Regions from separate parts of the Salinivibrio kushneri genome, predicted to be linked through region 1. Evidence: predicted binding sites of a transcription regulator. Region 1 holds the regulator's gene; each other region holds the start of a gene.
The links. Region 1 encodes CRP, which controls carbon source genes, mostly activating them, when cyclic AMP is high. Its sites were predicted from a motif close to TGTGANNNNNNTCACA; they were not measured.

Region 2: a site for CRP is predicted at 890-905, ahead of cdd (cytidine deaminase). Genes of this name have one in related genera too.
Region 3: a site for CRP is predicted at 6,267-6,282, ahead of N8M53_RS15240 (glycogen/starch/alpha-glucan phosphorylase). Genes of this name have one in related genera too.

Annotation. Positions count from the first base shown of each region.
Region 1 is NZ_CP114588.1:229,007-236,790, reverse strand. It holds gene N8M53_RS01150 (ABC transporter ATP-binding protein) at 1-287, shown strand, start outside; gene N8M53_RS01145 (TIGR02444 family protein) at 296-772, shown strand; gene N8M53_RS01140 (hydrolase) at 756-1,745, shown strand; gene N8M53_RS01135 (YheU family protein) at 1,874-2,092, shown strand; gene N8M53_RS01130 (phosphoribulokinase) at 2,149-3,018, shown strand; gene crp (cAMP-activated global transcriptional regulator CRP) at 3,268-3,900, shown strand; gene N8M53_RS01120 (hypothetical protein) at 4,031-4,897, shown strand; gene N8M53_RS01115 (DUF1338 domain-containing protein) at 4,971-5,762, opposite strand; gene astD (succinylglutamate-semialdehyde dehydrogenase) at 5,773-7,254, opposite strand; gene astA (arginine N-succinyltransferase) at 7,256-7,784, opposite strand, start outside.
Region 2 is NZ_CP114588.1:1,472,441-1,480,224, forward strand. It holds gene N8M53_RS06945 (ABC transporter substrate-binding protein) at 26-760, shown strand; gene cdd (cytidine deaminase) at 964-1,854, shown strand; gene N8M53_RS06955 (DMT family transporter) at 1,952-2,851, shown strand; gene N8M53_RS06960 (thiopurine S-methyltransferase) at 2,976-3,596, opposite strand; gene N8M53_RS06965 (hypothetical protein) at 3,785-4,201, shown strand; gene N8M53_RS06970 (transporter) at 4,250-4,660, opposite strand; gene N8M53_RS06975 (MarR family transcriptional regulator) at 4,953-5,318, opposite strand; gene N8M53_RS06980 (DUF2982 domain-containing protein) at 5,585-6,271, shown strand; gene N8M53_RS06985 (MBL fold metallo-hydrolase) at 6,327-6,971, opposite strand; gene N8M53_RS06990 (GNAT family N-acyltransferase) at 7,182-7,784, shown strand, end outside.
Region 3 is NZ_CP114589.1:529,376-537,159, forward strand. It holds gene N8M53_RS15225 (DUF368 domain-containing protein) at 1-11, opposite strand, end outside; gene pulA (pullulanase-type alpha-1,6-glucosidase) at 113-2,989, opposite strand; gene malT (HTH-type transcriptional regulator MalT) at 3,182-5,890, opposite strand; gene N8M53_RS15240 (glycogen/starch/alpha-glucan phosphorylase) at 6,396-7,784, shown strand, end outside.

The DNA of each region.
Region 1 (7,784 bases):
GCAAAGCGCAAAAACGCCGCGATGCCGAATTACGCAAGCAAACGGCGCCTTTGCGGAAAAAAATTGACAATCTCGACACACAGATAGAACAACTCTCTGCCATTATCAGTGACGCGGAAAGCCAGTTGGCGGATCCTGAGATTTATCACAGTGATAACAAAGCGCGACTCACGGCGCAATTGCAACGTCAAGCGGATGCCAAATCGACGCTCGAAGAGGTGGAACAAGAATGGATGGAGCGACAAGAAGAGCTGGAAGCCCTGGAGGCGACATTCACTCAAAGCTAACCCCTGGGATGGCGAACCCCGCCGACCTGTGGCAGTTTTGTTTACATCATTATGGCAAGCCAGAGGTGAAACAAGCCTGCCTCAAGCTCCAAGACGAGCACCAAGGTAACGTCAACCTTGCCTTGTTGCTCGCCTGGATTGAGCAACATGGCTACGGCCTTGCCCCCGAGAGCCTGAGCCAACTCAAACACGCGTTGAGCCGATCGGAGCATTTGCTTATTGCCTATCGTCACCTGCGGCGAGATTTGAAGCCGCGGGTCGGCAGTGGACAGTACAAAAAAATGCTTAACTTTGAGCTCAGCTTAGAAAAATTCCAACAGCAGGATTTAGTCGAGGCCCTAAATCGTCAAACCTGGCTCACGGATACCGCCTCTCCTCTCGCCTACTATTGCCGTCAGCTGTCACCATCAGCACGCAACCTATATACATCACTGAGGGTGACGCCCGCCGAGGAAGAGGGAAGTAACCATGATGACACCGTTTAGACCCATTCCCAGTGCACGGAATGCGCACCTACAAACCTTGTTGCCTCGCTTTCTGCGTCGTGCCCCGCTTTTCACCCCTCGCTGGCAGCAATTTGATCTGCCCGATGGCGATTTTGTTGATTTGGCCTGGACACATCAACCGCAACCTGGGCAGCCGATTGTTGTTTTATTCCATGGCTTAGCCGGCAGTTTCGACAGCCCGTATGCCAACGGCTTGCTCGCCGCGTTCCAACGTCAAGGTTGGTGCGGCGTAGTGATGCACTTTCGCAGCTGCAGTGGCCGCCTTAATCGTGCCGCGCGGACCTATCACTCTGGAGAAACCCAAGACGCACGTGCCTTCTTAACCTATTTGCGTGAGACCTATCCAGAGAGTCAAATTGGCGCGGTCGGGGTTTCCTTAGGGGGAAACATGCTGGTACGTTATCTGGCGGACTATCACGATGATCCCATCGTGACCTGTGGTTGCGCAGTGTCACCCCCACTTGACCTAGCCGCGTGCTCGATGCGTATCCAGAAAGGGTTTTCCCGTGTTTATCAAGCCTATTTGTTGCGCTCGATGCGACAAACCCTTGCTGAAAAGCTGACCCGTCATCAGCAAGTCGGCCGGTGGCATGCGGGAGAACGCCCAACGATCAATACGTTGTTTGAGTTCGACCAAACTGTCACTGCCCCGCTTCATGGCTTTGACGATGCACACCATTATTACCGTGCCTGCAGCGGCCTTTCCGTGCTTAATGCCATTAAGACACCGCTGGCCATCATTCATGCCAAAGACGACCCGTTTATGACCGACGCGGTGATCCCAACGTCCCCCTTACCCGCCAATATCGACTACCAACTCACAGAGCATGGCGGCCATGTTGGTTTTGTCACGGGAAGCTGGCGCCAACCTCAGTTGTGGCTTGAGCAAGCGGTGCCCGGCTGGTTAGCGTCTTATTTGCCGCATGAGTCACTGAGCAAGACGGCACGTTAGTGCCATCAAAGGAATCAAAGAGAACCACTGCATTTACTGGTATGATCGGGTAAAATGCGAGCCAATTCACAACATTCGCATCACGCACCCTCGCGTGCCATCCTGAGATAAATAAAAGGTGATGTAGTATGATGGTTCCATGGCAGTCGATTCCCGACGAAACACTGACAGCGTTAATTGAGCACTTTGTATTACGGGAAGGAACCGATTATGGTGAGCAAGAAGTCAGCTTTGCACAAAAAGTTGATGATGTTCGCCAACAATTACAATCCGGAGACGCCGTGATTGTGTATTCCGAGTTGCACGAGACAGTGGATATTCGTCGTAAAGCAGCACTCGGCTCTTAGCATCGCAGTACACGCCGTATCGCGATACAAATTCAGACTGAATGACAGGGCGCGTCATGTCGGCTAAACATCCAATTATTGCGGTTACCGGCTCGTCAGGAGCCGGTACCACCACTACCTCGGAGGCCTTCCGTAAGATGTTCCAGATGATGAACATCAAAGCGGCCTGGCTAGAAGGGGACAGCTTTCACCGTTTTACTCGTCCCGAAATGGACGTGGAGATCCGTAAAGCGCGTGAACAAGGCAAGCATATCAGCTACTTTGGCCCCACCGCCAACGACTTCCCTCGACTAGAGCAGTTTTTTCGTGAGTATGGCGACCAAGGCACGGGAAAATACCGTCGCTATTTACATACCTTTGATGAAGCGGTGCCCTATAACCAAATGCCTGGTACCTTCACACCATGGCAAGACTTGGCCGACAATACCAATGTATTGTTTTACGAGGGATTGCACGGTGGGGTGGTCGACGGTGACGTCAATGTTGCGCAACACGTCGACCTCTTGATAGGTATGGTGCCCATCGTCAACTTAGAGTGGATTCAAAAATTTGTCCGCGATACGCGCGATAGAGGTCACTCTCGTGAAGCGGTGACCGACTCAATTGTGCGCTCAATGGATGATTACTTGCACTATATCACTCCGCAATTTTCTCGCACCCATATCAATTTTCAACGCGTTCCCACGGTAGATACCTCAAACCCATTAAATGCCAAAGGGATCCCGTCTTTGGACGAGAGCTTTGTGGTGATCCGCTTTCGTGGGATGAAAAATGTCGACTTCCCCTACCTGTTGCAGATGATCACTGGGTCGTTTATGTCACGGCATAACACCTTAGTGGTGCCTGGGGGAAAAATGGGCTTTGCGATGGAATTGATTATCCGTCCATTGATCCAACAATTGATAGAAAAAGGCAAGATTGGCTAAGGCGTAGCGCATCCATGATGTATTACTTCTCAAGCCGTGATCTTAGCCACGTTTTTGCCAGATTTTTAGGCGGTTGGCCTAGATCAAAATCAAGAAATCACCAACAAAAAAAGATACACTCTTGTTAACATACAGTGAGCTTGTAGCCCGCGTTCAGACTTCGTATTCTGTGCAATGATCTGATGGGTTACCCCTCAGACAAAGATAGGACGTTGTTGCCGGGCAACACATGCAGAGGAAATAAGTTATATGGTTCCAGGAAAACCTCAAACAGACCCTACACTCGAGTGGTTCCTTTCACATTGTCATATTCATAAGTATCCGTCTAAAAGCACGCTTATCCATGCAGGTGAGAAGGCGGAGACCTTGTATTACATCGTGAAAGGGTCTGTGGCCGTACTGATCAAAGATGAAGAAGGCAAGGAAATGATCCTGTCTTACCTTAACCAAGGTGACTTCATCGGTGAGCTCGGGCTTTTCGAAGAAGACCAAGAGCGCACTGCTTGGGTTCGCGCTAAATCACCGTGTGAAGTGGCAGAAATTTCATTTAAGAAGTTCCGCCAGCTCATCCAAGTTAACCCTGACATCTTAATGCGCCTGTCTTCACAAATGGCGCGTCGTTTGCAGGTAACTAGCCAAAAGGTAGGGGATCTCGCCTTCCTGGACGTCACAGGGCGCATTGCGCAAACCTTGTTGAACTTGGCGAAGCAGCCAGATGCCATGACACACCCTGACGGTATGCAAATTAAGATCACCCGTCAGGAAATTGGCCAAATTGTCGGCTGTTCGCGTGAAACCGTGGGACGTATTCTAAAAATGCTGGAAGAGCAAAACCTCATTTCCGCACACGGTAAAACCATCGTGGTATACGGCACACGCTAATTGCGCCGCTCTCTGTATCACCAACCGACGCCCTGGCGTCGGTTTTTTTATCTCCACTTTCTGGCAAGCACGCGGATAGCTTCTAAACTCAAAACGATGTTGTTAACACTAAATTAACAAGGTATCGTTTATGAAAAAAGTGATAACTGCCCTCACCGCCCTCGCGCTCTCTGTGTTTTCAGTCCATGCCGCATCCAATACCACGATTGTACACCCCGAGCCACGCGCTGGCTCAGCGCTTGACCTCTATGCCATTGAGCTGATTGAATTTCTTGCTGAAAAATCGGGAGAATCTGTCACCTTACAAGCCTTTGACGGCCAAATTGGCTCTCAGTCTCGTAAAGTGGAGATGCTCAAGCAAGGCAAGCTCACTGTCGACTGGCTTGGTGCCGACCGTACACTGGAATCGGAACTGATCCCCATTCGCTATCCCGTGTTTCGTGGTTTACTCGGCCATCGCCTGTTTATTACCAACCAAGCCACTGAGCCCCAACTCGCTCAGATAAATAGCGCGGGTGATTTGCAGTCTCTTACGATGACTCAGGGACAAGGCTGGGCCGACGTCAAAGTGCTTAACTCTGCGGGATTTCGCGTACGTGAAATATCGAGCTTTGAAAACATTTTTAAAGTGGTTGATACGGGTCGTGCCGATCTCTTCCCTCGTGCCTTGATTGAGCCTTTTAGTGAATTAGCCGAGCGGCCGCAATACGGTAATCTGTTAGTTGACCCACACCTGATGCTGATCTATCGCTTCCCGATGTTCCTGTTTGTGTCTCCGCAACATGCTGACGTCGCCGAGATGTTAAATCGCGCTTTTGAAGCGGCGTATCAAGACGGATCATTTATCGAGTTTTTCAATAATGCGCCTTTAGTTAAGGAAACCTTTGAAAAGGCAAACATTAGTGAACGCACCGTAATCCGAGTTGATAACCCACATTTAAGCAACGAAACACAAGCGATTCCAGACACGTTTTGGCTCGACATCGAGGCCCAATAGACGATAAAAAAGGGAGCGTATCACACGCTCCCTTTCATATGACGTCGACCCGTATTCGGGCAAGGACGAATAACTAGTGGGTGCTTTCAAAGATTTTATCTGCCGAGGCAGCCACAAAACCTTGGTAGAGCTCACCATTGGGCAGGACATAACGCTTAGCAAACTCATAAAATCCACCCGGGATGGTTTGCGTGTCATCAGAAAAAGCAACCGGTACGCGATCCGCCATGGTGGAGGATTGCTCCAAATACACTGATGCATCCCCTTTGACTTCTCCACCTGACTCGTTAATCGCAAAGCCATTGTCGCGCAATCGGTTGTTCACCGAGAGGCAATCATCATGCGCATTCAGCTGATTCACGCTCACGGTAAAATGGTTCGCACCATAACCGTGTGCCGCCACCCAAGACGCATATTCACTCTCTTCGGCAAGGGTTTGATAGGTCGCCCAATCAACATCCCATAGACGCCCCTGATGGAGAAAATCACTGCCTGTTAGTGACGATTCATCGACCTGCGCCACCAGCTTCTCGACAATCGCCTGAAGCGTTGGCGAGCATTGCTCGACCATCAACTCACTGATAAAAACTTTTGGCATCAAAGGATCGGGATGCTCAAAATGGCAGGCGTTGAGCTTTTTCGCTTCAAAGGTATAGTCACCTTTTTGCTGATACCCCAAGGCGAGAAATGGACGCGCAAGTACCTTTAGCCCAACCTTAGGTAAACCAAATGTCCGTAAGGCAATATGATCATTGATCAAAGGTTGCCCTTCCTCTAATAAGGCATGCACCTTATGTGCCGAAGGGCACAGACGGTTGATGTAGTCCTGCCACAGTTTGTCGAATAACGCTTGGCCACTGTCCATGTTGCTCTCCTTAGTCCTGTTGATTCGGAATGCCGGGGGCGAACGTTTCGGGCAGTACCACCTGCTCCCCTTCCATTGACGCCATCGGATAAGCGCAATAATCCGCTGCATAGTAAGCGCTGGGGCGTAAGTTCCCCGAGGCACCCGGCCCACCAAATGGCGCGTCACCGCTAGCGCCCGTCAATTGGCGATTGCGGTTAACAATCCCTGCACGAATATGGTCAAGGAAGTACTGCCATTCACCATCGTCTTCACTGATAAGTCCGGCAGACAACCCATAGCGGGTGTCATTGGCTTTGGTGACCGCATCGGCCATATCCTGGTAACGCTGCACTTGCAGAAGCGGACCAAAATACTCTTCATCCGGTAAGTCTTGAATACCACTGACATCCAAGATCCCTGGCGAGATCACCGCGTCATGCTGATGTTCACACTCAATCACTGGCTTCGCGCCCAGATCAACAAGCTTTTGCTGTGTGGCCAGAATACCCTCTGCTGCCGCCACTGAGATCTGTGCGCCCATAAACGGCGCCGGATCATCAAACTGGCCGCCAACTCGCACGGTTTTTGTCCATTGTGCTAGGCGCGTCAAGATCTTGTCACCCACTTCTCCTTCAGGCAGCAGCAGGCGGCGTGCACAGGTGCAACGTTGACCGGCGCTAAGATACGCTGACTGAATGATGGTATAGACGGTGGCTTCTAAATCACCAAACTGATCACTGACCACCAAGGGATTATTTCCCCCCATTTCCAGTGCCAGCATCTTATCGGGCTGACCCGCGAATTGGCGGTGGAGGATATGGCCGGTATTGGCGCTACCGGTAAACAATAAGCCATCAATGCCTCGGGCTTGTGCTAAAGCCTCGCCGGTATTACGGCCACCTTGTACCAGATTGATAAGGCCATGCGGCAGCCCTGCCTCTAACCAATACCCCAGTGTTTTTTCCGCCACTTTTGGCGTCAATTCTGACGGCTTGAACACCACACTGTTACCGGCCAGTAGCGCGGGGACAATGTGGCCATTGGGCAGGTGACCCGGGAAGTTGTACGGGCCAAAGACCGCCATCACACCTAACGGACGGTGACGCAACACAGCTTGCGTGCCATTGACATCTTTTTCGCGTGAGCCCGTTCTCTCGTGGTAAGCGCGTAATGAGATCGCCACTTTTCCCACCATGGCACCGACTTCGGTTTTGGTTTCCCAGAATGGTTTGCCCGTCTCTTCAGCAATGGTGCGCGCTAAATCGTCCGTATTCGCTTTCACTATCTCGGCAAAGCGCTCAACCAGCGCTTGGCGCTCGGCAAATTCAGTATTACGCCAACGAAGAAAGGCTTCACGTGCGGCGCTAACCGCTTGTTCAACCTGGGGGCGCGTCGCTTCTTCACCTTGCCAAATACACTGACTATCAAAGGGATTTTGCGAGGTCATCACCTCGCCCTCGCCTTTCACCCACTCTCCGTTAATCAGATGGCCTGCTGATTGCTTTGTCATCTTATCCCTCCATGGCAATCAAACGCAGCTGATCGCCTTCTTTTACATTCAATGCGTCTGCTACCGCGGGGCTGATCACCACCTGATTGGTTTCATGATCCACCGCCGCTTTCGCCGCTGTCGCGCGGAAACCGGCAAAGTCCGTGTTCGATATCAAATAGTCCTGCGCGCTGCTGTGCTCTCTTACGCTTGCCGAGGCGTTGAAAGAATGACGCACGGATTCAATATTGTGACGTAAGCATTCCACCGTGGGGCCGGCATCAAAGATGTCGACATAGCCACGGCACGAAAAGCCTTCTTTTTCCAACAAGCGCAACGCTGGGCGAGTATTGGGATGCACTTGCCCGATCACCGCTCGCGCTTCCTCACTGAGCAGGCTCACGTAAATCGGTAATTTTGGCATCAGATCAGCGATGAAGCCTTTCGCCCCAATCCCGGTGAGGTAGTCAGCCAACGTGAAGTCAATGTTAAAGAAGTTATCCTTCAACCATTGCCAAAACGGCGAGTTCCCCTCGTCATCAGACACACCA
Region 2 (7,784 bases), 1.2 Mb from region 1:
GGCCTTTAAAACCGAGAAAGAGATAATGCCACGCTGCTATTTATCGCTTCTGCTGTTTATCACGCTGCTGAGTCTCTCCGCACCTACCCGAGCCACTAATAACCAAACCTATGTTGCACACCTTGGCGAACTACCTGGTTTGATCAATTTGGATGGTAGCGGTGCGTTTGTTGATTTCGTCCGCTATCTGGATGAGCAAGACCCTCACACCCACATCACCATCGAAGTGTTTCCGATTCATAGAGCGATAAACAGTGTCGCACAAGGCCGAGCCGACTTTGGTTTGCCTGCCGTGCGCCCAACGCGGGAAGTGTCTACCTTGCCTTTCGCCTTTAGCGAGGTGTCATTTGGCCAGGTCACTCATGTCCTTTACACCAATAAAGCGGCCCCACTCTCGGTCAAAGAACTCTGGGCAACTCCCTCGCGCTATACCATTGAGGCAGTTCCCTACTATATGCCTTTTAAGGTGCAACGCTCGCACGGTATTAAACAATCTTTGTTACGCTTGGCAGCAGGAAGAATTGATGGCTTCGTTTGGGCGCAAGAGGAAGCTGACATGGCACTCAAAGAGCTAGGCTTAACCATGATCAAACGCGCGCACTTCGCTGACTTTGACGATGTCTTTATTATCCCTAAAGGCAAAGCGGGTCAGGAAATCAATGCGTATCTGACACGACTGATTACTCGCTTGCGTAACCAAGGGGATCTCGTGCATGAGTACCGTAAGGTGCATCGCCCCTATGTCGATTGGCAGCCATAAATCTCTCAACCGCATTTCGGCTCGCGGACGCCTGTGCCTACTCACACCACCATGATGGCCACATTCATCGGCATAAAAATATTGATGTCACTCTAACTTTCAGCAACAAGTGACTCTTTGCAAACTATGCGTGATTTCTCTCACACAATTATTCAAAAGGCTTCTCTACACTATCCTCCCGTTAACGATAAAGAAGAGATGCTATGCGAACCGCACTTACTGACGCACTGACACAATTGCCCGACGCACTGCAAAGTGTTGTCTCTGATTGGATAAATGACGCAAGCTTTGGTGCTACCTTCACACCAGAACAAGTGGCGCAAATGGAATCCGCCAGTGGCCTTAACGGCGCCGCTCTGCGTCTTGCTTTATTGCCTTTGGCGGCGGCCTATGCGGTTACCCCCATATCTCAGTTTAATGTTGGAGCGATTGTCCGTGATGAAAGCGGCACCTTGTATTTAGGCGCAAACATTGAATTCACTGGAGCGCAACTAGGACAAACGGTGCATGCCGAGCAATGCGCTATCAGCCATGCTTGGACAAAAGGGGCAAAACGCCTAACCGATATTACGATCAATTACAGCCCATGCGGTCACTGCCGGCAGTTCATGAATGAGCTCAATGGTGCTGAGTCCTTGATCATCCAGCTGCCACAATCCGATCCGAAAAGCTTGCACACCTATCTACCTGAGCCGTTTGGTCCTGCTGACTTGGGGATTGAGTCTCGCTTATTAACTGACGAATCCAATCAATTATCAACTGATGATATTGATATACCATTACTAAAAGCAGCCGCTGACGCCGCTAACCGCAGTCACGCGCCCTATTCAGGTAATTATAGCGGGGCAGCGGTTGAAACCAATGACGGCAAGTTTTTCTCTGGCATGTATGCCGAGAACGCGGCTTTTAACCCAAGCCTTCCTCCTCTTCAGGTTGCATTAATTGCTGTCAATATGGCGGGCTACCATTGGACAGACATTCGCTCTGTTGCACTGGCCGAAATGGCAAGCAGCACGGTAAGTCACCTTGCCGATACACAGGCGACCCTGGATGCCATTGACCCGGATATCCCCCTCGTCTACTCAACACGCTAACCCCTTCCTTATTTATCCGACCCTCGGGGGATTTCAGGTCGCCCTGGGGTCGGATTTACGCTACTATCCGTGCGTCTTTTTTCGGATAGTCATGGCAATGAAACAGATTCATAACCCACTCCAAGGCGCAGCCTGGATGCTGACCGCAGGCCTGTGTTTTGCCCTCGTTAACAGCCTGTCTCAGTACGTTAGTTTTAAAATGGGCTTACCCTCTACCACGGTTGCCTTCATTCAATACGCCATCGCCCTGGTTGCGATGATCCCTTGGTTGAAACAACTCGGGATCCGTCAAGCACTCAAAACCCAACACCTTGGTCAGCATTGTTTGCGGGTGTTTATCTCCGTGATTGGCATTCAACTGTGGCTATGGGCGCTGGCCTACCCAGTGCCCATTTGGCAAGGGATTGCGCTATTAATGACCTCTCCGCTCTTTGCCACGGTCGGCTCGGGGTTATTTCTCCGTGAACGGGTCGGCATCGCACGCGGTCTTGCGACGCTCGCTGGGTTTTGCGGCGCCATGATTATCCTCGAGCCATGGTCAAATGGGTTTACCTGGGCCACCTTATTACCGGTGGGCGCGGCGTTTTTCTGGGCTACCTACTCACTCATGGTAAAGCGTTTATCCTCTTATGATCCGCCCACCACCATGGTGGTCTATCTGCTCTTGTTGATCACGCCCTTTAATTTGCTGCTCGCCGTGCCCGATTGGACGTTCCCCCAGACATCAACCGCGTGGTGGATGTTGTTTGGCGCCGGCATACTTACCGCCCTCGCCCAGTGGGCCATTGCCAAGGCATATGCCGTTTCTGATGCGTCTTTTGTGCAGCCTTTTGATCACGCAAAACTCCCTCTTAACGTCCTCTTCGGTTGGCTGGTGTTTAGCTGGGTTCCACCCGGTCGACTGTGGTTAGGGGCGGGTATTATTATTGCGGCGGTCTTTTTTATCACCCACTGGGAATCACGCCAATACGCACAGGCACAAAACAAGCTCGCGTAATCGGTTTTCTTGTTTCTACGTCCACTTGTCCACTAGCGCTACTGCTTACTCAGTCAAAGCGCTTGCTACGTCAAAGAAAAGGGGCCGTCAAGGCCCCTTAGCACTCTCTCAACCACATCGGCCACTATGAAGCCGCCGCTTTGATTAACCACACTTGTTCGCCACGCTCGCCATCAGGTTCCGTGTGGGTTTCGAGCAAGCTGATGTCTAACCCTTGGAACGCCTCTTCTACCACTGACGCATCGATGGAAAATGGCGGCGTGTTATCCGTTTGAGGATAAAACAAGGTGATCAGCAGCAAACGTCCTCCAGGTGCAAGCAAAGTTCGAATATGACTGACATACTGCGCGCGCATAGCAGGAGGCATAGCAACCAAGGCGGCGCGATCATAAATCAATGGCATGGGACTTAGGCGCGCGGTAAAGAAATCGCCATTAATCAGCTCCAGCTCATCAAAACAATAATGGATATGTCCTGACGGCGCGCGATAAACCTGCGGGGTATATAAGTTTTCCGAGAAAAAGGCACGCACGGCGATCTCACTAAGCTCGACGCCAATCACATGCTGGTGTTTTTCAGCAAGCCAGTTGAGATCTATCGATTTACCGCAAAGAGGCACCAAAACGGGTTCGTCACTTTGTGGAGCCAGTGACGACCAGTGGCGGATAAGCATCGGGTGTACGGTATCGCGGTGAAAGCCTATTTGATTTTCTGCCCAGCGCTGATGCCAGAACTCTTGTTCCATGCTCTCTCCAAGGTGATGAAAACCGTGATTTTAGCAAGTTATTTCCCCAAACTCATTAACGTCGCGATTAAGGGTCTTGTCTTATATTGTCGATCCTGATCACAAACTAACCACTGAGTGACTTGCGAGTGACGCCACAAAACATTACTGTTTAAACATACAGTATTGATTATATATACAGGTGTTTTATGTACGTGACGTCCAATGTGTCAAATCAAGCTAAGGTTCAGTATCCCGCGCGTGTCACGCCATCGTCTTGCTATCATGCAGCTTTTGCCGTCGCAACACAGGTAAACGCGCACTGGCAGGCAACCTTACGCGCGATTGCACTGCAAGCACGCCAGCCCAAGTGGGTCACGATCATTAATCCACCTCGCGCTTTAAATGCAGCACAGCTTAGCCTGTGGGGCATCAATGCAAATCAGGTACGAGTGGTCCATCGTCAAGCAGGGTACGATGATGAAGCGCTGATTGACGCAGCGTTAGCCGCTGACACGTCGTGTGCCATTATCGCCTTTACCCCAACAGACAAGCCGTTCAATTACTGCGAGCAAAACAAACAAGGGATCGCGCGCATCGATCCCGCCTTTATCCAGCGTCACTAGTTCACGCAGTATCAATAAGTCGGGCTTACGGGTGGCTGGGCTGAGGCTTTAGGATAGCGTTAGTCGAACCCATTCACGGTTCTCATTACTGTACTCAATTTGCGCATCGGTTTGCTGGCTAATCGCTTCCATTTGCCGATATTCAAGGGCATAAGGCATTAAAATGGTTAGCTCTTCAATTCCTGTTTGACGCGCAAGGCGTGCGAGCTGCACCAAATTGGCCGTATCGGTGTTACGCACCGACATCACACGAGTGGCTTGCTGATAAAGCTTTTCTTGTGCAGAGAGAGGTTGGCTTCCATCACTGGCTTGGTGTTCAAGCACAGTGTTAAACACAGGTAATAGGCTGCGAAAAATATCGGTAAACGTCCAGTTTGGTTGCTGACTCTCACACAAAAAGTGGGTGTAGTCGAACACGACTTCGGTGGGCGCTTTCAGCTGGGTTGACAGCACATCCATGGCTTACCTCCAGACAGAAAATGAAATAGACACTCCTACTATAGGCAGTTTTAAACGTATGTCTGGAAGAACGTACAGTATTTTGCGCTTGATCATGCTTTAGCTAAGGGAATGCGCAATAAAGACAAACTTCATTAACACAATAAAAACAACTAGTTGATATTAGAAAAAATTGTTTACTCTTACATCACAAGGCGGGAAGAAAATCAGACAAAACGATTGCTGAGTCGAGTGAACATCCGCTTACGCATCAAATACCATCATCAAACACGTAAGCGGATGCGCAAAGGGATCAGCAAGCTTTGTAAATCACCTTGTTGGCGGCGACTTGAACACGCTCAACGGCGCCTTCTTCAGTCAGCTTTTTCAAAGCACCTGTTGCCCAAGAAGCTGCTTTGGTGTCTTCTTGACCAGCCGCAAGGCCAATCCCTTTAGGGTTAATTCCTTCAGGGTTTGCTTGAACAATCTCTAAAATCTGCTGCTGTTTTGGCGTCAGTGAAGACGCTGAGTTGGCAGTAGATACCTTAGGCGATGTTTCTACCGCAGGTTTTGCAGGCGCAACCGGCTTGGATTTAACCGGACGCTGACGCGCTGGCGATGATGCCTTAACACGCTTGTTGAGTTTAAGTTGTACCTTACGCTTGTGAGAGATTTTCATTCAATCATCCTACTCCGAAGCACTACGTTCAGGCGCGCTGAATGCAGCGGGTGAAAAACAAAGCGCGTGTTATACCAAATTTCTGCTCGCTTTTGTAGGTAACGGCCCCCCAATAGACGCAAAGATCGTGATATTCAGCGATAAATGTTTACTAATTCAGTAATTATTAGGCAAACTAATCAGACACATTGCACGTATATTAGTCTTCCAAAGATATCGAATAGGCGTGAGTAGTCATCTTTCTCTCGCCATTGGAGTGGATGCTCATGGATGCCTTGAAAACGATCAAAATCTACCCGCCTCAGTTTGAAGCTGCACGTTGGAGTATGTTGGCGGCGATGGCAGTCGCCTTCGGCTTGATCTGTTTTTTTCTCGTCCAACCCACCCTGTCGATCGGTCAAGGCTTGCTAGGGCTGATTGCTATTATCGCCATTTTTTATGCAATTAATCAGTTACTTCAACGCGCTCAGCTATCTTTTTCTCTGTCATTCATGCATTTACAACACCATAGCTTTCGTGGTGGCTGGGCGCTGAAGTGGCGAAATATTGAAGCCATTGGCATTCCGCACCTCCACCAGCAAGGGTTAGGTGAACCACTTCCATGGGTTGGTATTAAGATTAAGCGTTACGATGCCCTCTTGGACAGCATCAGCTTACGAATGGTCACCCACATTGTTATGACGCAACGTGCACTGCTCATTACTGCGTATCGGCGAGGCGATCACAAACCCAGCAAACCGCTGGAAGATATGATGTTTGATGACACCCCCTATAGAGGGAAAAATGGTGTGCTATATAAAGGCTTGATGGCTATGTTGGCCAACCGAATGCGCTACACTCGGGAGCTGCTCGGGTATGATTTATTTATCAGTGAAGACTTGCTTGATAGGCCGCTAGAAGACTTTGTCGGCGTCGCCCGGCGCTATTTGGCCGCTGCTAGCAGTGATGACTAAAAACCAGCCTCTAGCATCAGATAGCAGCAAAAGGCCGGTTGTTCTCGGCAATATGTTAAAACGCCCCGGTCAAAAATGGGTTCGTTTTCCGCTCGTGACCCAAGGTCGATGTAGGGCCATGGCCAGGGATAAAGGTCACATCATCCCCAACTGGCAGCAAGGTGTGTTTGATGGCGTTGATCAAGGTGGCGTGATCCCCTTTGGGAAAATCAGTCCGCCCGATACCACCGTTAAACAGCACATCTCCGACCCAAGCGGTTCGCCCTTCCAAATCGACAAACACAATGTGGCCTGGGGTATGTCCAGGGGCAAACAACACCGAGAGCGTACTATTGCCCACGGACACGGTATCCCCTTGTTGTAGCCACTGATCAGGATCAAACGGCTCAGCGTGCGCGAAACCAAACATTTGCGCCTGTGCCGGTAACGCTTGTAGCCAGAAAGCGTCTTCTTTGTGCGGTCCCACCACAGGGACATTCAACGCGCTAGCAAGCTCAACAGTACCGCCAACATGATCTAAATGGCCATGCGTTAGGAGGATTTTCGTCACCGTCACTTCGAGCGAATGAATGACTTGGCGAATTTTAGCAACATCCCCACCGGGATCCACGACTGCCGCCTGTTGCGTTTGGTCGCACCAAATAATGGAGCAATTTTGCTGAAATGCCGTGACTGGCACAATTTCATAATGCAACGCCATGGAGTTAACCTTCTCTTTGTCTGTTCAGTGACGCAATAACACGTAATCCGTGACACGCCCTCAGGTTTTCAATCGTCAATGTGCGCCTCACTATGCCACGCTGTCATCAGTTTGCAACTATGCTGCCAAGGAGGTGTCACTTTTACTCTCTAGGCTAACGTCAGGATATCTGGATAAATCAGATACGCATTTTTGCATGCAGGGTTGCTTATGTTAGATGTTGATAAAGTTCTATCGTCTCATTATCCCCAACTAGAACAGCGTGACTGGCTAAAACGTCCCGTCAGTCGAACCCTTAAACGGTTACTTCATGAGCAGGAGTTTCAAGCCTTTGCCGAGCGATATCCTCATTTGCACGGGTTTGAGTTTGTTGAGCAAGTGCTCGACTACTTTAACTTTAGCTATCGGGTGAGTGATCGCGAGAAAGAGCGGATTCCCGAATCAGGGCGGGTAGTGATTATCGCCAACCACCCTATCGGCTCGCTGGATGGATTAGCGCTGTTAAAACTGGTGCGCTCTGTTCGGCCGGACGTCAAAGTGATTGCCAACGATTTATTGATGCAAGTTAAACCGCTCCACGGTTGCTTGTTGCCGGTCAACAATATGGGGGGCTATACCCCGAAACAGAACCTACAAAACATCACTCAGTGGCTGGAAAGTGACGGGGCAGTCATCATTTTCCCCGCCGGAGAAGTATCGCGGGTTGCGCCAACCGGGATCCGTGATGGCGCCTGGCATCCAGGCTTTTTACGCATGGCAACCAAATCAAAAGCACCGATTCTCCCGATTCACGTCCAAGGCCGCAATTCAGCC
Region 3 (7,784 bases), on a different replicon from region 1:
TTCTTGATCATAATGCTATTCATCGATAAAAAGCTGAAACGCGCATTATACCGACATTCATCCTGTGGGGTAGGGGGAATTATGAGGGGGAGCCGTACTCCCCCCAATACGATTAAGGTTGATGAGGTTTCTCGAATACGGCGACAGACCAAGCGGGGATGGTGAGTTTGCCGTCGGTCACTTGAGCGGCCTGCTGGTTATATGCTATCGAGTGGTTGCCTGCGTTAGCTTGCAAGCTATGAAGCTGATAGCCGGTGGCGTCGATGTTGGCAAAGTCATTGACCGCCGTGCCAGAGGCATTGATCGCGACGATAATCCCGTCACGCGTTGCATCAATCGTGCTGTCGTGCAGACTGCCACTGTTATCAATCTGCATCACAATTAGCCCCGGGATTTGTAAGGCGCCGGTGTTGTGAAAGCTGACACGTTGGTTAATCACGCTGCCTTGGCCTAAGTGGAACAGCCCTGACGACGCACGCAGCGCCACCAGCTCATTAAAGTAGCTGTCCATGTTGGCGATTGCCTGTGGAGTTGGTTTGGCCTCGCTGTTGTGATTGGCAATCACGGTTTCAATCGTTGGCCAGTTGTAGCCGTCTTTATCTTCACGCGGCAGCCCTTGGTCCCACTGCGTAGTTTGTTGGGTAAAATCGACGCGGTTATACCAATCGCCCGAGTCATACGAGTCACGCTGCATGGATTTTGAACGAAGCAGTTCGCTGCCCATGTGAATAAAAGGCACCCCTTGTCCCAGCAGGGCAGTGGAGAGTGACACGGCTTGGGCGCGGACGCGTGTCGCGAGCGGCATGGCGTAAGGGAATTTGTATTGATGGTTATCCCACAAGGTTTGGTTGTCGTGCTTGGAGACATAGTTTTGAATCTCCCAAGCATCTTGCGCGTAGCCAGCCGGTTGACCGTTGTAATCGACCTCGTCCCCGCGCACGACATCACCATTGGCAGTTTGTAACTGAAAATCTTTTAAGTTACCCGCCATACCCAAACGAACTAGGTCGGCATTATGCAGGGCACTGGCTCTTTCCTCGCTGTTTTGCTGTTGCAAATCATTGGGGGCGACCCATTGACCATTACCAAAGCCTTGGTTTTTGCGTAGATACTCGCCGCCATCGAATGGACCGCCGCCGCGAACCGCATCTCGAAGTCGGTCAGAGAATGAGCCAATACCGGTACCTGCAAGATTTGCTTGGGTGGCTTGGACAAACTGGCGATCGTTGGCGACTTCACCGAAGTTCCAACCTTCACCATAGAAATACACATCTGGGTTGATGGCGCGGGCAACGGCAAGTGTGTGCTCGATCTGTGCTAGCGGATGATGCCCCATCAAATCCCAACGGAAGGCATCGATTTTGTAGTCTTTCACCCAAGTGGCAATCGAGTCATCGATCAGTTTGGCAAACATGCGATGCTCAGGCGCGGTGTTTGAGCAGCAAGTGGATTGCTCAACATCCCCAGTGACGGGGTTAAGGCGCTGATAATACCAAGGCACGACTTTATCCAGCACAGAATAGGGCCCTAACCCTGCTTGGTGGGTGTGGTTGTAGACCACGTCCATCACTACATTCATGCCGATATTCTGTTTGATGGCCATGATCATTTTACGAAACTCGAGGATTCGCGCGGTGCCTTCAGGGTCGGTCGCATAACTGCCTTCAGGCACAGTGTAATGGAAAGGATCGTAACCCCAGTTAAAGCTGTCGTATTGACGCATCGCCGCCATTACCGTTTGCACATAGGGGGTGTCAGCACTGTCTTGGGTGGCTAAATCCGTTAAGGCCGCTTGGATGGTTTGATTGTTGTCGCACTCACTGGCCAGCCTTGGGGTCTCTTTCAGTGAGGGGACTTTGTCACATAGCGTGGAGAAGCGGTCGGTGACATCGATACGCTGCGCGACGTCTTCGTTGATGGAGGCAATGTCAAACACGGGGAGCAGGTGCAAGTGAGTAACCCCAGATTGCGCGAGCGCGGTTAAGTGTTTAACTGGCTCAGTGGTGTTTTGGGTAAAAGCAAGGTACTTGCCGCGCAGATTTTGGGGAGTGGATTGATCAAGCGCGGAAAAATCACGCACGTGCGCCTCATAAATCACGCTGTTGGCAGGATTTTGCTGCGAGTGAGGCGCACTCAGCGTATCCCAACCACTGGGTTTAAGCGCGGGCGCATTCAGATCGACCACCTGTGAATAGCTGGAGTTGGTCGACAAGCTATGTGAGTAAGGATCCGTGACTTCGAGACGCTCGACACGGTGTGTGACAGGGTGATAGACCGACAGTTGATAACGGTAATAGTCGCCATGATTCAGCGCCGTGGTGGCAACATGCCAGCTTCCTGACTCGGCGTCGAAGTCCATTTTAATGGGCGTTTGGCGCTGTTTTGTCGCGTTTTGTTCGCTCGCCGATTGATAGGGCACCAGCGAGACTTGCTGTGCGGTAGGGGCCCAAAGGCGAAATTCAGTGTGTCCAGCGTCAGGGATGGCCCCATAGTTAAGTTTTTCGGCGTGTTCGGCGTACAAGGCATCGAGCGCGCGGGCCGGTTGCACATCGGTTGCGGTTAATACGGTATCACCGTCTTTGGCGATAGCGAGAAGCTGCCCTTTAAGCCATTGCTTCAGCGCAATATCGGCGTTAACAAAGTCAAAATCGAACCCTTTGACGTTACCTTGCAAATGGGGGAACGATGTCTGCCAATGATCGCGCGTGGCGAGGGTGGACTCGACACTGGCGGTGGCGTTTTCCACCTGTTGTGTGTCCGGGTTATAGCGCATCCTGCCATCAGCGGAGTAATACAAAGTGAGCGAGGTGGCGTTGGTTTGATGAGTGAGCAGGGTATCGGCGTCAGCAAATAGCACACTGGCATCGCTGGTGCCCGCCTCTCGTGGCGGTAAATCGGTTTCTCTATCGATATTACAACCATTTAAAGCCATGATGGCCGCGACGGCGACAGGCGCGCTAACGGGGAATAAAGAGTGAGTGGGCTTCATTGATCGTTCCTCAAGTGTCAATACTGAGGCGCAGCATACTGAAGGGCGACACCTACCATGCGTGATCGGGTTAAAATTCAACGTGTCATTACAAAAAAGATGATGAAATTCAGCAAAATATCACGAAAGGTAGGCTGAGAGTGACGGGTCACTACGCCCCCACAAAAAGTCTGGGGGCGTAGGCATGGCTGACTAGTTACCCATAAGTTGAAGGAGGTTTTCGGCGGTGACGACCGCTTCTTTACGGTTTGCAATATTCAGCTTTTGGTAAAGATTACGAATATGGGTTTTGATGGTGGTGCCGGCGACATCAAGTTCATGAGCAATTTGCTCGTTACTGAACCCAGAATAAATCAAGCCGAGCACTTGCCATTCACGTTGGGTCAAGGAGCTGGTTCGCACGAGCTCTGGCACGTTCGGGTGCTTGACCAGTTTTTCGACGAAGGCTTCATCGAAGTGGGTGGAGCGCGAGCGCTGATGGCTGGCAATTTCCTTGAGGAGTTGCTGTGCACGGTGGCGCTCGAGGGCGCCGAGGGCGTGTTGTTCAATTAACGCATGCAGGAGCGGGGAGAGCGCTTCGCCCTCAATCAAAAAATTACCCATCATCCCGGTTTGATTGGTTAAGATCAGCGCATCTTGCAACAGGCTTTTGGCGTACTCTGCCTCTTGTTCTTTGCTGGCGAGCACGGCTTCTACAATCAAATTGCGGTTTTTATCCGTCACCAAATTGGCTCTGTTGGCCTCGCGGCGCAGAAAATCAACTGCTTGACGTGCTTGGTCATACTGACCCAAATGCAGGTGTGCGCGGGCAATATTTCGCCACTGAAGTTGACTAAAGTGGTTGCAGGCGGTTGTGGGGCGAACAGCTTGATGTAACCACTCGTCCATGTTGGTGAGTTCATTTTTGGCTTGCCAATAGAGCAACAGCGACAATGATGCATTGGCGGTCCAATCAACGTGATAAACAGACTCGCGCAAAAGGTGCTCAATGTGCTCAATGCTTTTTGCCGCTTTATCTAACTCGCCGCGGCTAACGGCAACACGTGCGAGCATGGAGTAGCTGTGCAAATGCTTGCTCGGTGGTTGATTTTCCAAAACCTGCAGCCCTTTATAGGCACAGGCTTCGGCTTCATCCAGACGGTTCCAGCACCACAGTATTTGTGCGCGAAGGCGCAAGGCAAATTCATGGAGAGGGACTTGATGTAACTGCTGGTCTTCAATGAGTTGATCGGCGCTGTCGAGCAACTCAAAGGCTGCTTGCACATAGCCTTGCGCAAGCAATATCTCACTTTGTTGTAGAATTGCCCAAAGCGCTTGGTGATATACCTGATGCTGGCGCGCGAGCTTCTCGGTTTGTTGCATCATGGATAAAGCGCGATCCAGTTCACCGAGCACATGGTTGACTTCGCCAACCACGGAGGTCGCGACAATACGCCCACGGTAATTGGCGCTATCGAGTTGCTCGAGTGCTTTTTCTGCCAGCCGCATCGCCTGCTCAGGCTCATTGGCATTAATGGCTACTTGGGCAAGTAGGGCATTGGCATTGCCTTGGTAGTCAATATCCAGTGGAATTTGCCGGACTTGATACGCCTTTTCGGCACTTGCCAATAACTCGCCAACTTCGTGATATCTATGTTGGCTTTGTGCTAACCAAGCACGCAGTAAGCTTAAATTGGGGTATTGATATAAAAGCTCATCACTGAGCTTGGCAATCGCCGCTTCTAGCGTGGACAATTCGCCTCGATTAAACATACGCCAGCCGTGTTGATTGAGTATATCAGCCAACAATGCATCGTCTTTGGCGTAGCGTGCGTGGCGCAAGGCTTGATGAGGGGACTGCAGCTTTAACCAAGCCAGTGCTGCGTGCCGGTGCAAGGTTTGTTGCTGGTGGGGGATCCTGGCTTGACGTTCGTGAGCCAGAAACTCCGCAAATAAATGGTGGAATCGGAACCAGTTGTTGTCCCCCTCAAGCGGATAGATAAACAACCCATAGCGATTGAGTGACTCAAGCATACCCAGCGCATCTTCTCGCTCGGTCAAGGCGAAAACCAATTCATCATTGAACATTTCTAACACGGAGACTTTCATGAGAAACTGACGGGTCTCAGCGTCAAGCAAATCAAACACTTCTTCGGCCAAATAGTCCCAAAGGTGGGCATGGTTAAACCCTGCGTAAGACGCGGCGCTTTGCATCAGTGTGCGCTTTTGGTGCTGCGCTTGAATGGCGATCAGCTGCAAGGCTGATGGCCAACCCTCCACATAGGTGCACAAGGCATTTGCTGTGGATTCATCGACGCCATCGTCAACACGTTGGTTGAAAAAGCGGGTTGTCTCTTCGTTATCGAACGCGAGTAGCTCGTTGCCTATCTCAATCATCAAGTCTCGCACGCGCAAGTTCGCGGTGCCCAGTGGTGGGTTAGCGCGCGAGGTCACCACCAAAGTGAGATTTTCTGGCATGTGCTTGATGAAAAAGCGCATCGCTTCATGGATTTCTTCGTTATCAATCAGTTGATAGTCATCCAGTACTAAATAGCTGGTGGCATGAAATCCAGCCAACTCAGCAAAGACATCAGATAACAGCGCACGGAGTGATGAGAATTGGCGTTTCTCCGCCAGTTTTATCGTATTGGCGCAGCCTTCTTGGGTCGCTTGGTGCAAGGCTTGCAGTAAGTAGTTAATGAAGCGAAAGCTGTCGTTATCACTGTCATCAATGCTAAACCAGCCGACATTGGGTTGATCCGCGAGCCATTGCGCGGCCATGGTGGTTTTGCCATAACCGGCCGGAGAGCGAAACAGCACCAGCTTATAGTGGGGGGCTTGTTGTAAAATATCGAGCACACGTGGGCGTAATATTGCGTTATAAAGTCGCCCAGGCCGAGTCAGCTTTGATGGGATCCACATAAGACACTGTCCTTCACTACAAATGCGGTGCGTCCTCTTTGGTGCGCACCTCTGTCCTGCTAGCAGTGTATGTAACTCACCATCCACAAACTATGATCTATCCCTGATCTCTGACTTTATGCCCTGAAATGGTGCGTCTACGCCTTTTTAGTGTGACACAGATCACTTAAATGTCTTTTTTGTGGCTTGTTTTATGGTTGGTGTACACATCCATCTCTGTTTATCAGTGCTTAATTTGCGTTAGCGCACAAAAATTACAAAAGGAAAGCTGTGTTTTTCACAGCGGGTGTGGCGCTTTTTTTGTTTCATTGCGTGATTTAGATCACTCAGACAAGGGCAGTTCATGGATTTGATGAGAAGCGGCTCACTATTGAGATGTGACCTAGCTCTCTACGCCCTGCGGCCTCCTCCTTTGATAGGAACGAGGTAGGAGGATGTTTGCCGTACTCGGGTTGGGCAGGATGAATAACCATCAAGGTTTCATTCCATTATCGAGAGTTACGACATGACACCAAAACAGCAACATGCGTTTGATAAAAGTGCGTTTAAAATCAGTATGGTTCAACACCTAACCCAGCTAGGTCATTCACCAGATACCGCGCAGTTACGCGATTGGTATCTCGCGTTAGGTCGTGCATTAGCCGAGCATACGACGGCTGACTTGGTGGCTACTGAAAACGATCAAGCAATCAAACAAGCTAAAAGTGTTAACTATTTATCCCTCGAATTTTTGATTGGCCGTTTAACCGGGAATAACCTCATTAGCATGGGTTTGTACGATGCCATTGCTGATGCAGTCAGTGAATTTGGATTTGGCCTGACAGACTTGCTCGAGCAAGAGCGCGATCCATCTTTAGGTAACGGTGGTTTGGGGCGTTTAGCGGCTTGCTTTATGGACTCGCTTGCCGCGCAACAGTATCCAGCCGTCGGCTATGGCTTGCACTATGAATACGGTCTTTTCCGTCAATCATTTAAAGATGGCGCACAACAAGAAGCACCGGATGCGTGGCGTGAGCCAGAAGGTTACCCGTGGGAAGTGGTGCGCCCTGACTTGGCCCAAACCATTGGCTTTTATGGCCATGTAGAGGTGATTGAGGACTCAGGGCACACGTATCGTCAGTGGGTGCCAAGCATGCAGATCCAAGCTATGCCTTGGGATCTGCCGATTGTGGGCTATCAAAGCAATACTGTCTATCCACTGCGCTTATGGGAAGGTCGAGCACTGACACCATTTGCTCTCGATGCCTTTAACGCGGGTGACTATACCCACGCCCAGCAATCTATGATTGATGCGGGCAACCTGACCAAAGTCTTGTACCCCAACGATAACCACGATGCGGGTAAAACGTTACGTTTGATGCAGCAGTATTTCCACAGTGCAGCATCTGTGGGGGATATTCTTCGTCGCCATTTAGACGCTGGCCACCCTTTAGCTGCGCTGCCTGAGCACGAAACCATTCAGTTGAACGATACTCACCCCACCATCGCTATTCCTGAACTGATGCGTGTGTTGCTGGATGACTATCGGCTAGCTTGGGATGATGCGTGGTCCATCGCCAGTCGTACCTTTGCTTACACCAATCACACCTTATTGCCCGAAGCCTTAGAAACCTGGAGTGAGGCGTTAATTGCGAACTTGCTACCGCGTCATATGGAGATCATTTTTGAGATTAACCATCGCTTCATGCAAGAGGTCGAAGCGAAATGGCCCGGCGATGTGGTGAAAAAGCAGGTGTTGTCTGTGATTGACGACAAAGGTGAGCGCATGGTGCGTATGGCGAATCTATGTGTGGTGGGCTCTTATGCGGTGAATGGCGTTGCGGCCTTGCACTCTCAGTTGGTTAAGCGTGATTTATTCCCTGAATTTGACGCGCTATATCCAGGCCGCATTCAA